Regions from separate parts of the Paenibacillus sp. GbtcB18 genome, predicted to be linked through region 1. Evidence: riboswitches for the same ligand, from Rfam matches in the RefSeq annotation. Region 1 holds a riboswitch; each other region holds the start of a gene.
What was found. A riboswitch is a leader RNA that binds a small molecule or an ion and turns the genes downstream of it on or off. The one in region 1 is predicted to bind cobalamin.
Positions count from the first base shown of each region.

Region 2: linked by a shared signal. The riboswitch ahead of nrdI (class Ib ribonucleoside-diphosphate reductase assembly flavoprotein NrdI) and the one ahead of metE (5-methyltetrahydropteroyltriglutamate--homocysteine S-methyltransferase) in region 1 are both predicted to bind cobalamin.
Region 3: linked by a shared signal. The riboswitch ahead of KVT34_RS03375 (FecCD family ABC transporter permease) and the one ahead of metE (5-methyltetrahydropteroyltriglutamate--homocysteine S-methyltransferase) in region 1 are both predicted to bind cobalamin.
Region 4: linked by a shared signal. The riboswitch ahead of KVT34_RS21070 (energy-coupling factor ABC transporter permease) and the one ahead of metE (5-methyltetrahydropteroyltriglutamate--homocysteine S-methyltransferase) in region 1 are both predicted to bind cobalamin.

Region 1 is NZ_JAGXJX010000001.1:1,095,889-1,100,097, forward strand. Features, by position in the region: gene KVT34_RS04980 (sensor histidine kinase) at 1-362, opposite strand, end outside; gene KVT34_RS04985 (hypothetical protein) at 655-1,302, shown strand; gene KVT34_RS04990 (arylamine N-acetyltransferase family protein) at 1,299-2,084, shown strand; cobalamin riboswitch at 2,135-2,328, shown strand; gene metE (5-methyltetrahydropteroyltriglutamate--homocysteine S-methyltransferase) at 2,512-4,209, shown strand, end outside.
Region 2 is NZ_JAGXJX010000008.1:253,998-258,206, reverse strand. Features, by position in the region: gene KVT34_RS22535 (hypothetical protein) at 1-35, shown strand, start outside; gene KVT34_RS22530 (hypothetical protein) at 178-633, shown strand; cobalamin riboswitch at 929-1,124, shown strand; gene nrdI (class Ib ribonucleoside-diphosphate reductase assembly flavoprotein NrdI) at 1,414-1,773, shown strand; gene nrdE (class 1b ribonucleoside-diphosphate reductase subunit alpha) at 1,760-3,844, shown strand; gene nrdF (class 1b ribonucleoside-diphosphate reductase subunit beta) at 4,068-4,209, shown strand, end outside.
Region 3 is NZ_JAGXJX010000001.1:694,930-699,138, forward strand. Features, by position in the region: gene KVT34_RS03370 (ATP-dependent DNA helicase) at 35-1,951, shown strand; cobalamin riboswitch at 2,054-2,255, shown strand; gene KVT34_RS03375 (FecCD family ABC transporter permease) at 2,354-3,535, shown strand; gene KVT34_RS03380 (ABC transporter ATP-binding protein) at 3,532-4,209, shown strand, end outside.
Region 4 is NZ_JAGXJX010000007.1:310,822-315,030, forward strand. Features, by position in the region: gene KVT34_RS21055 (energy-coupling factor ABC transporter ATP-binding protein) at 1-816, opposite strand, end outside; gene cbiQ (cobalt ECF transporter T component CbiQ) at 813-1,622, opposite strand; gene KVT34_RS21065 (energy-coupling factor ABC transporter substrate-binding protein) at 1,619-1,906, opposite strand; gene KVT34_RS21070 (energy-coupling factor ABC transporter permease) at 1,903-2,670, opposite strand; cobalamin riboswitch at 2,957-3,158, opposite strand; gene KVT34_RS32630 (permease) at 3,341-4,209, opposite strand, start outside.

The sequences.
Region 1 (4,209 bases):
TCCTTCCATACAAAACCGTGATGCGTGACGATATAAGACATCCAGATAAGCAGCGTCGCAGCGCCCATGCTTGAGTACAAGAGGGAGAGGGCGATTTTCTTGCGCGAAGGATACTGGTAGAAGTCACGGGCCCTGAACAGGATGGGCAGAAAACCTGCCGCATAGAGGATGACGTCCGAAACTCCGAAAGACGGGAACATAATCCCATGGAAGATCAGCATCATACCGAGCGCCGTAAACCCTCCGTAATAGCCTCCGTATATAAAAGCGAGCAGAAGAGGCACGCCTCTCAGATCCCAATAAAAATCAGGAACGAGATACATAACCGGATAGCTTATGCTGAAAAGGCCGGAAAACCCCATGAGGATTCCCATTAGAAAACGGTTTCGTTTTTTTTCTCTTTTGTAAAAACGCGTAAGCATAAAAATCTGGTAAATATGAGGAGGAAATGTCATGATGAATAAATGAACAAGGATATCTTTCACGGGCCGCACTCTCTTTCTAAAAGAAAAAAGAACTCAGATTCCTATTATGGAGTTCTCTGGCAGATAATGCAATAAATAATGATGCCAATTGAGCGAAAACTTATCAAAAGCTGGTGAACATGGAGGAATATTTCACCAAGTTGTTGAAATCTTTAAGGATAAGCCGGAGGTGGTGAGATTGAAAATTCTCGTCAGCCAGCCTATGCTGGAGCGGAATCTGGAACAATTGCAAGCGGAACTGGAGAGATATCCCGACGTGGCAGCGGCTGTTTTCCCCGAAGGATATTTGCATACGAATTTGTCCCGGGCGTGTGAGCTTGCGGCCTGTACGCGTACGCTGCTGATAAGCGGTTCGAAGAATCCGAAAGACCGGGCCGTGATCATTAACCGGCAAGGGGAAGTCGTGATAGACCGGGCCAAATATAGCGGATATGAAACCGCGCTTGAAGAAGGACTGGTCATTACCCCGATTTTGTGTGACGAATTGGTTCTGAATGAGGTGGAGAAGGCGAGCAGCCCCCGAACCGATTTGTACGTTCAGCCGATCGGCGTTGGCATGTTCAGTGAAGAGCAGTTCGATGAATGGGTTGCAAAAGCGAAAGAAATCGCCTCCCGGCATCATGCCATGGTTATCGGGACGAGTCATGCGGACGGATCCTTCCGCGGCAGCGAAGTTTCGCTGCCTATCGCGTATTGGATAGACCGGGACGGCAAGCCGCTGTTCATTTCCAAATGCGATGTGCGCAGCCGTATTTTGGATCTCTGTACCAAAGAAATTACGGTCTGTGAACCTGCCGCAAAGGAGCGTGTCCTGTGAGGACGGATAGAGAAGATTTGAAACCGGAAGTGGAGGCTTACCTCAACCGAATCGGTTACGAAGGACCGCTGGACGGCAGTTATGAGGCGCTGGCTTTGCTGCAGGAGCAGCATCTGCATACTGTTCCGTATGAAAATCTGGACATCCTGAACGGGGTTCCGCTGTCTCTGGACATAAAGCGTCTGCGTCATAAAATCGTCGAGCGGCGGCGGGGCGGCTACTGCTTCGAGCTGAACGCCCTGTTCGGCTGGCTGCTGCGCCAGCTCGGCTATCCCGTGACCGACTATGTCGCCCGGTTCTGGAGAGACGAGACGGAGCTGCCGCCAAAGCGCCGCCATCATGTGCTGAAAGTGGAAGCGGAAGGAGTCAGCTACTTATGCGACGTAGGTGTCGGGGGCATCGTGCCCCGGAGACCGGTCCGTCTTGCCGAGAAGCTGGAGCAGCCGCAGGGCGAGGAGCTTTACGCCATGGAGCGGGACTCCTTATACGGCTGGGTGCTCAGCGAGAAGCATCACGGCAGTTGGAGGCGCATATACTCGTTTACCGAAGAGCCGCAGCTGCCCAAAGATTTTGTCATGGCCAGCTTCTGGTGCGAGCACAGTCAGGACTCCATTTTCAGGAAGGATGCGATGGTAGCCATTCGGACCCGGGAGGGACGAAATTCGGTCTCCGGCAAGGAGTTTAAGCTGTTCACGCCCGAAGGCGTGCGCACGTTCGTGCCTGAAAACGACGAGGCCTACAAGGAAGCTCTGCTTAAACATTTCGGCATTCCGTCAGAATAAAGCTTGCATAAACATGCCGCGTTGTGTATAGTCATTTCTAAGTTAACCAATTGAATATGTTGGGAATAGGTGCCCAGCCCCTTGGGGGAACTGGAGCTTAAAAGGGAAGTCCGGTGAAAAACCGGCGCGGTCCCGCCACTGTAACAGAGGAGTCAAGGCGAACACGCCACTGGTCTTAGACCGGGAAGGCAGCCGACGATGATGATTCTGGAGCCAGGAGACCTGCCTGTTCTGACAGCACTGCTTTACCTACGGGAGATAGGGAGGTGTTAAAGTACGGGCCACTGTATATACAAACAGAGGGCGTCTTTATCCTTGTCTGCTTCGGGGATATTGACGTCCTTTTTTATTTTCTTGTACAAATAAGCAATGAAGCAGGGAACTCATGCAAACATCCAATTCAAGCGACTATCAGGAGGTCAAGATCATGAACGCATTGACAAGCAGCAGTTTGGGATACCCGAGAATCGGAGCGGGACGTGAATGGAAGAAGGCGCTGGAGTCTTTCTGGGCCGGCAAAATCGGCGAAGAGGAGCTGACGGACAAGCTGGCCGAAGTCCGTTTGGGAAATCTTCGCATTCAGCGGGAGAAGGGCATTGAGCTTATCGCGGTCAACGATTTTTCGGGATACGACCACGTGCTGGATACTTCCGCCATGTTCGGGATCGTACCGGCACGGTTTCAATACGAGGGCGGCGAAGTATCTCCGGGCACCTACTATGCGATGGCAAGAGGCGAAGAGGGGGCTACCGCATGCGAAATGACGAAATGGTTTAACACCAACTATCATTATATCGTGCCGGAACTCCAGGGCGCCAAGCCGGAGCTGGTCGAGAACAAACCACTCAAAGCTTACCGCGAAGCCAAAGAAGCGCTCGGAATCCAGGGCAAGCCTGTGCTGCTCGGACTGTTTACGTTTCTGAAATTGTCCAAGGGGTACGCCGAGACGGAAACCGATGCCTGGATCGACCGGCTGCTTCCGCTGTACGGCCAAGTGCTGCGCGAGCTGGAAAAGGAAGGCGTCGAATGGGTGCAGGTGGACGAACCGTTGCTTTCGACAAACGTAACCGCAGAGGATATGAACCGGATCGAAGCGATCTACAAAACGCTGTCAGAGGCGGCGCCGGGATTGAAAATTATGCTCCAGACCTACTTCGAAGCCGTGGAACATTACGACAGAATCGTAAAGCTGCCCGTGAGCGGGATCGGGCTTGATTTCGTACACGGCGGCGAGAAGACGCTGAAGCTTTTGAAGAGCGAAGGATTTCCCGAAGGCAAAATTTTGGGAGCGGGTCTCGTGGACGGCCGGAATATTTGGCGCTCCGATCTGAAGGAGAAGCTGGATACGCTTCGCGACATTTTGGCCGTGGTTCCCGGGGAGCGGGTCATTGTCCAGACATCTTGCAGCCTTCTGCATGTGCCGGTGTCCACCGTTCACGAAGATAAGCTCGATCCGGTGCTGAGAGACGCTCTTGCCTTCGCCGACGAGAAGCTGGACGAAATCGTCCTGCTGTCCAAGGCGGCGGTATCCCAAACGGGGGAAACGGCCGAAGCGCTTCAGCGGAACGAAAAAGCGCTTGCCGCCCTCCGGTCTTCCGAAGCTCGAGGCAACAAAGCCGTCCAGGCGGCCGCTTTGCAGCTTCAAAAGGTGCCGGCGGCACGCGGCGAGGGCTTCGGCGAGCGACGGACCCTTCAGCGCGAGAAGTGGAAGCTGTCGTTTCTCCCGACGACGACGATCGGAAGCTTCCCGCAGACAGCGGAAGTCAGACAGGCGCGGTCCAAATGGAGAAAGGCGGAATGGACGGACGAGCAGTATAAAGCGTTTATCCGCAGCGAGATCGATAAGTGGATCAAGCTTCAGGAGGAGCTGGATCTGGACGTTCTCGTTCACGGGGAATTCGAACGGACGGACATGGTGGAATTTTTCGGCGAAAAATTGGACGGCTTCGCCTTCACGCGCAACGGCTGGGTGCAGTCCTACGGCTCACGCTGCGTGAAACCGCCGGTCATTTACGGCGATGTGGCATTTACACAGCCGATGACCGTCGAGGAAACCGTCTACGCGCAGTCGCTCACGACACGTCCCGTCAAAGGGATGCTGACCGGACCGGTTACGATTCTCAAC
Region 2 (4,209 bases), on a different contig from region 1:
TGGTTAGGCAGCAGGTTGACAGTAAGCTTATTTGAATGCACGATAGGGCTGGGGCTCCCTGCTCAACGAATTGTTTTGGGCATTCGGAACCTTTAAAGCTGCATCTTTTTCTACCCTCAAGACGAGCTTGGGGGTAGAATCGTATTTGTAGGCATGTACCTATTAGGGAGGACGTGTATGAACAATTACGCATTACTCTTTGGACTGCTGCTGCTTTTGTTTTTCGGTTTGAACGTCCTGCTGAATGATATATCGCGCCGGGACCATGAACCTGCACCGTCATGGAGGACGAAAATATGGGCAATTCCGGTTTTCTCCTTGCTCATCATCGGGCCGGTAACCGGTTTTGCTTTCTTATATATGACATTCTTCCGGGGGATTGAACATACCAGCTCACTCATCCGTTTTACGGGCAAAGCGGATCTCTTCACTTTTTCCCTGATCATCTTGCTGAGCTTCCTGTTCTTCGAGACTTTTATTCATCCTCTCCTCCATGCACTGATTCCCGGTGTGTACATCAAGGATTTTTTGTCCGCTCTCACTTTGTCTGTCGCTCTGCACGTGATCGAATGGATACTTGCAGGCATAATGATTCTTTATAAAAAGAACAACAAAAAGAATTTAAACATGTAAAAGGGATCAAGCTCCAACCCAAGGAGCTTGATCCCTTTTTATTTGAATGCACGTGAAAACACCCCGCTCCGCGCATGGAAATCAGCTTGGCTGCATGTCCCTCCGCCGCCCGCAAACTTTGTCGAAATAAAAAGAATCTCAAATAAAATCTCGCCCGTTTATGGGCAGGTTATCACACCTTTTTCGCCTTTTATCTCGGTTTTTCTCCCCTTGTTGAGTCCTTACGCACTGTTGACAAACCACAATATATTGAGGTAAATTCATATCTATCACCTACATATTCACTATATATAGACTATATATGGATTGGACAGGTTTCCCGCCTACCAGGCGGGAATCAAAAGGGAAGTCCGGTGAGAATCCGGCGCGGTCCCGCCACTGTCAACGGGGAGCGCCCCACCCATACCGCCACTGACGAATGCCGTCGGGAAGGCTGCGGAGGGGCGCAATGAACCTGGAGCCAGGAGACCTGCCTGTCTGAAAGACACCGCTGAACCTACGGGAGATAGGGAGGTGTCCGGACGTTTTTCACATACAGCCGCCAAGCCCGGCTGTCCCCCTCTTCCGCCTTCGGGCGGGGAGCCGGGCAGCCGGCTTTGTACGCGCGGCTGCAGCCAGCCTTTTTGCAGAGCCGTCAGCGGCACGCGAAAGGGCTGGGAGCTGACTGTGAATTTAGAGCCGCTCTTTGTCACAAGGGGCGGCTTTCATCCGGGCGCGCCGACTACTTCCCGTGGTCGGCGCGCCCCGTATTTTTGATAGAGTGGAAAGGAAGATGCTTCCATGCTGGTAGTTTACGATTCCCGTACGGGAAATGTTCAACGATTCATTAACAAGCTGAATTTGAAGGCCGTACGGATCGAAGAGGATTTGACGATCCAGGAGCCGTTCGTCCTTGTTACCTATACGACCGGATTCGGTCAAATTCCCGGCAAAGTGCTGGACTTTCTGAAACATCACTCTTCTCTTCTGCGCGGCGTAGCCGCTAGCGGCAATCAGAACTGGGGACAATCCTTTGCCCTGAGCGCCGACCGCATTTCATCGGCATACGGTGTTCCGGTGCTTGCCAAATTCGAACTTTCCGGCACGTCTAGCGACGTGGAACGATTCCATAAAGGGGTGCGCCATCTTGAAGCATATTGAACTGAACAACGAACTCATGATACCGGGGGAAGACGGATTTTACCGTCTGGAGAAAGACCGCGAAGCGCTGGACGCCTTCCTTGAGGAAGTGCAAGGGCAGACCGTTCCTTTCGGCAGCATCAAAGAACGCTACGACTATCTGATCGGCGAAGATTTCTACGAGAACGTGTACGAACACTACACGCTGGAGCAGATCGAAGCCATCCACGAAACCATCCGCGAAAGCGGCTTTAAGTTCCAGTCCTACATGGCCGCTTCGAAATTTTATAAAGATTACGCCCTGCGCACCAACGATAAAAAGCAAGTCCTCGAATCGTATGAGGACCGTGCCGCCATCGTCGCTCTCCACCTCGGTGAAGGCGACTTCGGCAAAGCCCAGCGGATCGCCAAGGCGATCATCGAGCAGCGCGTCCAACCGGCAACGCCGACGTTCCTGAACGCCGGACGCAGCCGCCGGGGCGAAATGGTCTCCTGCTTCCTGCTGGAGATGGACGACTCCCTGAACTCCATTCAGTACGTCATCGGCACCTGCATGCAGTTGTCCAAAATCGGCGGCGGCGTAGCCGTGAACATGTCCAAGCTGCGCGGACGCGGCGAGCCGATCAAAGGCGTCGAAGGCGCCGCCAAGGGCATCATGCCCGTCATGAAGCTCCTAGAGGACGCCTTCTCCTACGCGGACCAAATGGGTCAGCGCAGGGGCTCCGGAGCGGTCTACTACTCCGTATTCGGCTGGGACATCATCGAATTCCTCGACTGCAAAAAGATCAATGCGGACGAAAAATCCCGCATCCAGACGCTGTCGATCGGCCTGATCGTGCCGCAGAAGTTTTACGAGCTGGCCGAGCAGAATAAACCGCTGCACGTGTTCGCCCCGTTCTCCGTCTACAAGGAGTACGGCCGTCACCTCGACGATATGAATATTGACGAGATGTACGAAGAACTGCTCGCCAACCCGAACGTGAAGAAGAAAGTCGTGATGAGCGCCCGCGACATGCTGACCAAAATTGCCGTTATCCAGCTCGAATCCGGCTACCCTTACATCATGAACCGTTCCAACGCGAACCGCGGACATGCTCTGAAAGACATCGGCAAAGTGAAAATGTCCAACCTGTGCACGGAAATTTTCCAGCTCCAGGAGACGACGGAGATCGGCGATTACGGCCAAGGCGATATTATCCGCCGGGACATTTCCTGCAACCTCGCGTCGCTTAACATCGTGAACGTGATGGAAACGAAGAGCATCCGCGATTCCGTCCACAGCGGCATCGAAGCGCTGACTTCCGTCAGCGATAACACGACGGTCGCGAACGCACCAGGCGTTGTGAAAGCGAACAAGGAGCTTCATTCCGTCGGACTCGGCGCGATGAACCTGCACGGCTATCTGTCGAAGAACCGGATCGCTTACGAAAGCCCGGAAGCAAAAGAGTTTGCGCGCGCCTTCTTCATGGCCATCAATTTCTACTCGCTGGAGAAGAGCATGGAAATCGCACGCGACCGCGGTATCACTTTCGCCGATTTCGAACGCTCCGAATACGCAAAAGGCACCTATTTCGCCAAGTACGAAGAGAAGGACTACCGTCCGGAATCCGATAAAGTCAAAGCTCTCTTCGAGGGCATGGATCTTCCGTCGCCGGAAGACTGGAAAGCTTTGAAAGAACAAGTCATGAAACACGGCCTGTACCATGCTTACCGCCTGGCCATCGCGCCGACGCAGAGCATCTCGTACGTGCAAAACGCGACTTCCAGCGTGATGCCGATTGTCGATCAGATCGAGACGCGCACGTATGCGAACTCGACGACTTACTATCCGATGCCTTACCTGTCCAAGGAGAACATGTTCTTCTACAAGTCGGCTTACCGGATGGACCCGTTCAAGATCATTGATCTTATCGCGGAAATCCAAGAGCACGTGGATCAGGGGATTTCAACGGTGCTGCACGTAAACAGCGACATCTCGACCCGTGAGCTGGCCCGCAACTACCTGTACGCCGCCAAAAAAGGCCTGAAATCGCTCTACTACACCCGCACGAAGCGGTTGACCATGGAAGAATGCCTGAGCTGCTCCGTTTAAGAGAGGGCCTGGTTAAGAATAGATTCGTGTAAAAGAAACCGGCTGCGCGACAGGAGCTTAAACACGCTTAGCGCAGACCGCAAATCATCCGTATGGCGCTATCCCGATAAGCAGCTTTATGCAGGGCCGGAACTTGTCAGCCCCGTATAAAGCTGCCTATGGTTAGGCACGGCAGCGACTGATGCCGGATTTGCAGCGCGCCCCATCCAAAGGAGAGAAAACGATGAAAGCCGTCAATTGGAATAAACCCGACGACGATTACACCTGGTCGTTTTGGCAGCAGAACGTCATGCAGTTCTGGACCGAAGAAGAAATTCCCCTTTCCGACGATAAAATGGTCTGGATCGAGATGAGTCCGGACGAGC
Region 3 (4,209 bases), 400 kb from region 1:
ATGTACGTAACGATGATGTGGAGGCACGGCCAGATTGAGAAATTATCCATTTGCATTTGATCCGACGAAACCTTTTATTCAGCAGGCAAGCGACTGGATTGCCGACGTATTTTACGAGCTTCTGCCGGAAGCCGGTTTTGAAGTGAGAGACGAACAAATTTATATGGCGTTTCAATTGGAGAGGGCTTACCAGGAGAAACAGACCATCTTTGCGGAAGCGGGAGTGGGAACCGGGAAAACGCTGGTGTATCTGCTCTACGCTCTTACGTATGCGCGTTATACGAGAAAACCCGCGATTATCGCTTGTGCGGACGAGTCGCTGATCGAGCAGCTGGTCAAACCCGAAGGGGATATCGCCAAGCTCGCCCGGCATCTCGATCTGACGATTGACGCCCGGATGGGCAAGTCGCAGCATCAATACATTTGCCTGAATAAGCTGGACGACACCCGGGGCGGCGGTTCTGACGAAGAGGAAGTCTTCAGCGAGATTTATCACGGCCTTCCTTCGTTCGTCCACTACCCGGATACGCTCCAGTCTTTCTATCCGTACGGCAACCGTAAGGAGTACCCCGAGCTGACGGACGAGCAGTGGGAACGGATCGGCTGGGACGTGTTCCAGGACTGCCTCGTCTGCAGCCAGCGGCATCGCTGCGGACAGACGTTGTCGCGTGAGCATTACCGCAAGTCCGCCGACTTGATCATTTGTTCCCATGATTTCTACATGGAACATGTCTGGACCTACGAGGCCCGTAAACGGGAAGGCCAGCTTCCTCTGCTGCCGGAGCACAGCTCCGTCGTTTTCGACGAAGGGCATCTGCTTGAAACGGCCGCGCAAAACGCGCTCACCTACAAATTGAAGCATGCGGTATTCGAAAGCATCGTCATCCGGCTTCTGGAAGGCGAGATCAGAGAAACGCTGGCCCTGGCTATCGAGGAAGCTATCGTCCAAAGTGAAACGCTGTTCCGCGTGCTGGACGAAAGCAGCTATTCCGTCCCGGCCTCGGACCGGAAAGAATTCGCCTGGAACGAAGAGCTGAAACGGGAAGTAAGCCGGTTCCGGCAGCTGATCGACGTGATCGAGGAAGAGCTCGTATTCGAGAGCGGGCTGTCCACCCTGGATGATTACCAGCTCAAAATCGTCGAGGAGCACCTGGAAATGATTCAGCTTGCTTTGAGCTTGTTCGATAAGCCCGGCCAGCTCATTTCTTGGGTTACGGAGGATTCCGACGGCATCACCCTGGTCATCATGCCGAAAATGGTCAAGGAGATTTTAAGAGATCGCGTGTTCTCGAAAAAAATGCCGGTCGTGTTCTCATCGGCGACCTTATCCGTCAACGGCTCTTTTGATTACATGGCGGGCAGCCTCGGCATCGAGAGCTTCCTTTCGTTCTCCGTTCCTTCGCCTTACGATTACAGCGCCCAAATGAAGGCGAACCTGTATCCAGACAAGCCGGAGGAGGATAAGACCGGCCGTGTTCTGGAACTGCTCAAGCAATCCGAAGGACGTGCGCTTATTCTGTTCCCGTCCCGCGAGGCGCTGGGAACTTTCAGAGGGAGCTTGGCGCTGTATCCCGAATCTGCCGATTACCGGTTTTTGTTTGAAGGCTCGGCGGAAATCAGTCACCTCATCTCGTCGTTTCAAAACGACGAGGAAAGTGTCCTCTGTGCGGTAACGCTGTGGGAAGGACTGGATATTCCGGGGCCTTCCTTGTCCCACGTTATCGTCTGGGAGCTTCCTTTTCCTCCGGACGATCCCGTCTTTGCGGCCAAACGGAAAGATTCGGCTCAGCCGTACGAAGACGTGGACATGCCGTACATGCTGCTCCGCCTGAGGCAGGGCATCGGGCGGTTAATCCGGTCACGCGATGACCGGGGTATGGTGTCCGTTCTCGGTCTTGATTTGGACAATCCCGCAATCAGAGAGCAAATCCGGGGCCTGCTGCCCGATTAAGCGGGATGGAAGATGTTGCCGATTCCTGTCGTATCCGCTATGATAGACAAGATGCTTCCGGTTCGCACTCCGTATTTCGTGTAAAATACAGCCGGACGATGAATTGAATAACTCGGTACAGGTGCTTGCCGCAGAGATTTTGCCGCGGTACAGCTTAATAGGGAAGTCCGGTGCAATGCCGGCGCGGTCCCGCCACTGTAACAGAAGAGTCGCAGCAACCCTAGTCACTGGTATCCGTACCGGGAAGACTGCTGCCGATGATGACGCTGAAAGCCAGGAGACCTGCCTGTATCCGTAACACGATCAACCTACGGGAGATAGGGAGGTGTTAGATGCGTTCCGTACTGAAATTACGAGCGTCTTTCCCTTTGTCTGCAAACGAAGGGAGAGGCGCTTTTTTGCATGGTCAGTCCTAAATATATCAAGGATCGAGGTGAGGACTTGCAGTCGGTTTGCAATAAAGAAACGGTACGGGAGACTGGTGAGGCCGGGGGCGCCCGCTCCACGTCCGTAAAAAAAGACGGAAAGGCACGCGCCCTAACCGCTTTTCCGCTGCTGCTGGGCGGCTTGTCGCTTTTCCTTGTGATCTCCGTGACGGCGGCCGTCATGCTCGGTTCCGTGCGAATTGAGCCCGTCACGGTCTGGAAGATCGCTTTGTCGCATATGCCGGGAATCGGCAGCCTGATCGAGCGGGATTGGACGAAAGCACAGGAGCAAATTATCTGGAACATCCGCTTTCCCCGCGTCCTGCTCGGTCTTGTCGTAGGAGCGGGTTTGTCCGCGGTCGGAGTGACGATCCAGGCGCTGATCCGCAATTCGCTCGGCGATCCTTACATACTCGGGGTATCGTCCGGCTCGTCGGTTGCGGCTACCCTCGTTCTGCTGTTCGGCGGCTTCTCGTTTCTTGGCGCTTACGCGCTGCCGGTTTCGGCCTTTATCGGCTCTCTGGTCGCGATGGCGCTTGTCTTTACCTTCGCCAAGGTAGGAGGCCGCATATCGACCACCCGGCTGCTGCTTGCGGGAACAGCCGTTGCGAGCATGATGTCGGCGTTTACGAGTTTTATCGTCACGATGGCGCCGAACGCCCAAGGCATCCGCTCCGTCGTTTACTGGCTGATGGGCAGCCTGGCGGGCGCGAAGTGGGAATACCTCACCGCACCGGCTCTGATCGTGGTGTCCGGTATCCTTTTCCTGCTCTTTCAGCACCGGTCGTTGAACGCTCTTCTCGTGGGGGAAGGCGCAGCGGGAACGATGGGGGTCAATGTGCCGGCGTTCCGGACCTGTCTGGTGATCGTGACCGCGCTGATCACGGGAACGATCGTGTCCGTCAGCGGCTCTATCGGTTTTGTCGGCCTGATGATTCCTCATATCGTCCGGCTGGTGCTCGGCTCCGACCATCGCAAGGTGCTTCCGGTGAGCGTCCTTTTCGGGGCGGTCTACGTCATCTGGGCCGACGTGCTGGCCAGGCTCGCGCTTGCGCCGGAAGAACTGCCGATCGGCATCGTCACCGCGATATGCGGCGGCCCGTTCTTCATCTGGCTGCTCCGCAGAAGCTCATACGCGTTCGGAGGAACTTCAAAATGAACATGGAAGCGAATCATCTTTCCCTGACCATAGGGGCCAAGAAAATACTCGATTCCGTAAACCTGAACGTCCGCGAAGGCGAGTTTATCGGCCTGATCGGCCCGAACGGGAGCGGGAAATCGACCCTGCTCAAAACGGTCTACCGCGAGCTAAAGCCGGACGCGGGACAGGTGTTTTTGGATGAGCGGGAGCTGCTGAATCTGCCTTACAAAAAAGCGGCCGAACTGATGGCCGTCGTCAGCCAGGAATCTTCCGTGGAATTCGATTTCAGCGTGGCGGACATGGTTCTGATGGGAAGATATCCCCACAAGAAATGGTACGAAAGCGATACGGAAGCGGACCGGGAAATATGCCTCCGGGCCTTGGAAACGGTCGGACTCGGACACTTCGGAGAACGCAGCTTCGCGACCTTGTCCGGCGGCGAGAAGCAGCGGGTGCTTATCGCCCGGGCGCTGGCTCAGCAGGCGAAGTTTCTGATTTTGGACGAGCCGACGAACCACCTGGATATCCGCTACCAGCTTCAGATCATGGAGCTTGTCCGCTCGCTGGGAATCACGACGCTGGCCGCCCTTCACGATCTGAATATGGCGGCTTACTATTGCGACCGTCTCTACATCATCAGCGAGGGAAGGATTGCGGCGGAAGGAACGCCCGGGGAGCTTCTCGTCCCTGCT
Region 4 (4,209 bases), on a different contig from region 1:
AAGCTCTCCGAAGGCATCGGCGCTCCTCGGAGGGTCGATGCCTTCCCGCAGCGCGCGGGGGAGGGAGCGCCACAGCCGGAGGAGCATGGGCAGCTCCAGACCGATGCGTTCGACGGTGTCCGTCTCCGCGAAAACCCGATCGGGCGTCCCTTGCAGCAGACAGGCACCCTGGTCCATGACCAGGACTTCATCCGCCCACGTGTAGGCCAGGTCCATGTCGTGGGTCGCCATGACCACGGTGACGCCGCTCTGCCCGATGTCCGCCAGCTCATCCAGCAGAAGCCGCTCCGACGCGCGATCGAGATACGCCGTCGGCTCGTCGAGCAGCAGCAGGCTTGGCTCCAGCACAAGAACGCCGGCCAGGGTGACGCGCTTCTTCTGCCCGAGGCTCAGGTGATGGATAGGGGTATGGGCGAGCTGCTCCAGGTCCATACTCTCCAGTACCGCTCCGGTCCGGACGCGGATTTCGGGCTCGGAAACGCCGGCGTTCCGCAAGCCGTAAGAGATGTCCTCGTACGGCGTACCGAGAATGAGCTGCTGCTCGGGGTCCTGGAACACGAGTCCTACCTGCCTGCGCAGCTCCTGCAGATCCTGGCGCTTGTAGGACACAGGAGCGCCCTTCCAGCGCACGGTCCCCGATTGCGGCCGGTGAATGCCGACGGCATGCAGGAAAAACGTCGATTTGCCGGAGCCGTTATGCCCGCAAAGCGCGATTTTCCGGCCCGCCGGAATCGTGAGGCTGAGTCCGGCCAGGGCCTTTTTTTCGGTACCGGGATAGCTGTAGACGACGTCCGCCAGTTCCATGATCGGATTCATGCGAATCCCCTCCATTTCAGCCAAATCTGAGCTGCCGTCAGCATAAAGATCCCGGTCATGCCTTCGGCTTTGTAGCGCGGCGGGACAGGGGCCGCCTCATAGGGGGCAAGTTCGATCCGTTCCGTGAAGCCGCGGGAGGTCAGCCCGTAGGTCAGACCACGGTAACGCTGCATCGTCCGGCCGAACAGATGAACGATCAGCAGAGCGGTATCGCGCAGTCCGCCTGCGAATCCGTTCTGCCCGCCCCGGCAGCGCTGGGCGGTCCGCATGGCGTGAGCCGTATCGGCGAGCAAAAAAATATAGCGGTACATAATCAGGGTCAGCTCAATCACGATCTGAGGCATGCGGATTTTTTTCATCACCTGAAGAATTTCCAGCAAGGGCGTCGTGAACAACACAAACTGCAGACAAGCGAGACAGGCGGAGACCCGCATAAACAGCCCCGCTGTGCGGGACAAAGATTCACCCGTGACATAAACGGTCCATGGACCGGCCGTTCCGATGATCCACCCCGAAGAAAGGGGAACCCCGGTCCCCGCATTTCTTCCAAATTCCAGCAGGAGAGCAGGCAGGCTGGCCGCGAAAAACAGCAGCGAGCCGCCGTATACGAGCCAGTAAAGCTTCCCCGGGACGCGTGCGTAAAGCAGGGTCCAAAGCGTTATCCATCCGAAAACGGCCAATTGAACGGGCGGAGCACTGGCATAGGACAGGATAAAGAGACAGCCGGCAAATCCGCATTTCCAGACGGGGGACAGTCCCCGGAAAGCATTGGCATAGGAAATGGTGTCAATCCGCTTGAGCATCATGCTTTAGGCTTCGGTTTGGAGGCCTTTCCCTTATACAAGCCGATCACATACCCGATAAAACCGGCTCCAAGCGCGGCTTGCAGCGCGAAAAGCATGCTTTCGGTTTCAGCGGGAGGCTCCATCAGCGACGCGAACCAAGGCTCGTAAGTCGGAGCGATTTCCTGAATCGCTTCCTCCGCGGCTCCGTCCGCTCCTCCGAACTCTCCTTTAACGAAAATGAGCGGCAGCACGGCAAGCAGGACGACCGCGACCAGGATCCATACATTCTTCTTCCACGTTTTCATGAACGGTCAGCTCCCTTCAGATTGCGCTGCAGAGCGGAAATTTCATGCGGCGTATAGGCTTGCAGCCAGCCCAGAACCAGCACGGTCAGCAGTCCTTCGCTGATCGCAAGCGGAATCTGCGTGACGGCGAAAATGCCCGCAAATTTGGCAAAAGAGGCGAGCATACCCCCGTCGGCTGCGGGAAATGCCACCGCCAACTGCACGGAGGTGACCAGATAGGTGGTCAGATCGGCGAGCGCGGCGCCCGTAAAGACGGAGAGCTTCTGCCTGCCCGTCGATTTGATCATGAGTTTGTACACGGCATAGCCGACAAACGGTCCCGCAACGGCCATCGAGAATGCGTTGGCACCCAGTGTCGTAAGCCCGCCGTGGGCGAGGAGGAGGGCCTGAAAGAGAAGAACGACGGAGCCGAGGACGCTCATGGGAAGCGGTCCGAACAGGATGGCTCCCAGTCCGGTACCCGTCGGGTGGGAGCTGCTTCCCGTAACCGAGGGTATTTTCAGGGCGGACAGGACGAATGTAAAGGCCCCGGCCAGACCGAGCATGAGCTTGAGCTCCGGCGTTTCTTTAGTAATTCGGATCAGAGCGCGGACGCCCAGGATGAAGAATGGCAGGAAGACCACCCACCAGAATAAGGCCCAGAAGGGCGGCAAAAAGCCCTCCATGATATGCATGGCGTAAGCCGACTCCGGCTCGTTTACCAGAAAGAAGCAGACGATTCCGGCTATAAGCAGAAAAGACGCCAGGGTTTTACGGATGTTCATCGGTAATCCTCCTTCATGAATGTGGTCCGCCGTAAGCGGCGGCCAGTGCGGCAGAACGGGGGCATGCCCCTGCTGTACTTTCGGACGGTGATTCGTTATACCCGATGCCCGGCTGCCAGCTCCGCAAGCTCTATCCGATGACTCCGATGCGGTAATTCCCGGCTTTGGACCTCTTCTCCGCACACAAAAAAAGACATCTTTCCCTTCGCACGGGAACACGATGTCTTATGCACGCAACAAAAAAAGTTTGCGATCTCAAACACCTCCCTATTCCTCGTAGGTCGTATCAGTGCTGTCCAAACAGGCAGGTCTCCTGGCTCGGGGCGTCCATACCGGCGCCTTCCCGGAACGTCTTAGTTCCAGTGGCTTCGTGCCGGATGTGATTGAGAGTGTTTCCCCTTACAGTGGCGGGACCGCGACGGCATTTCACCGTTCTTCCCTTTTAAATTTTAGAGTGGCTCTAAAATACCTGTTTCCACAAATATGCAGTTTTTCGTGATAATACTACAGGATGTCCCAAACCTTGTCAATTGCGGAAAAGGCCTGAATTTCAAGGCTGAAACGCTGCCGGAAGCGGTTTTGGAATCTCTCACACCCTGATCTTTGTAACCGCTGTCTTTTATTTGCGAAAAAAACGAGAGGGGTATCGGCCCTCTCGCTGAACTTGATTTTATAGGATGAAAATGCCGACCACGCCGGTTACGATTCCTGTCAGGACAACCATACTGGCTGTGAACCAGAGCACCCGCGCAGGAAACGCCTTGCGCACCATAATGAGGGACGGCAGGCTGACGGCAGGCAGCGTCATGATAAGCGCGGCAGCCGGTCCCGTGCCCAGGCCCAGGGCCATCATCGTTTTGGCGATCGGAATTTCCGCGGCAGTCGGGATGACGAACAGGGTTCCGGCCAAAGCGAGTCCGATCAAAGCGACGAGGCTGTTTCCGATCGCGGGATCGAGGGCCGGGAACAGCCAGGCGCGTGCGGCGCCGAGAATGAACACGGCGATGAAGTAGACGGGAACCACGGTCCAGAACATCGTCCAGAGCGCTTTCAGCCAGCGGACGACGACCGGCCCGGAATGGTGCTGCGCAGCCGGCATCTGCGGAAACTCGCCGGTCGCTGTATCGTCTTTCGTGACGAGGCGTTCCGCCCAGTACGAGACGCCGAACACGAGCACAATCCCAGCGGCGATTCTTAGAACGGCGAATTTCCAGCCAAGCACGAAGCCCATGAAAATGATCGTCGCCGGGTTCAGTACCGGGTTGCCGATCCAGAAAGCGAGAGCGGAGCCGATGGAGCCTGACTGCTTGCGCATGCCTACCGCTACCGGAGCAGCGCAGCAGGAGCACATCATGCCGGGCATGGCGCTAAGTCCGCCGGCTACTGTGCTGCCGAAAGTGCGCTTGCCGAACACCCGCTTCAGCCAATCTTGTGGGATCAGCACCTGAAGCAGAGAGCCGAGGACGATGCCGAGAATCGCGGCTTTCCAGACGGCTTTGAAATAGACCACGGAATAGTCCCAAGCCGCGGCCAGCGAAG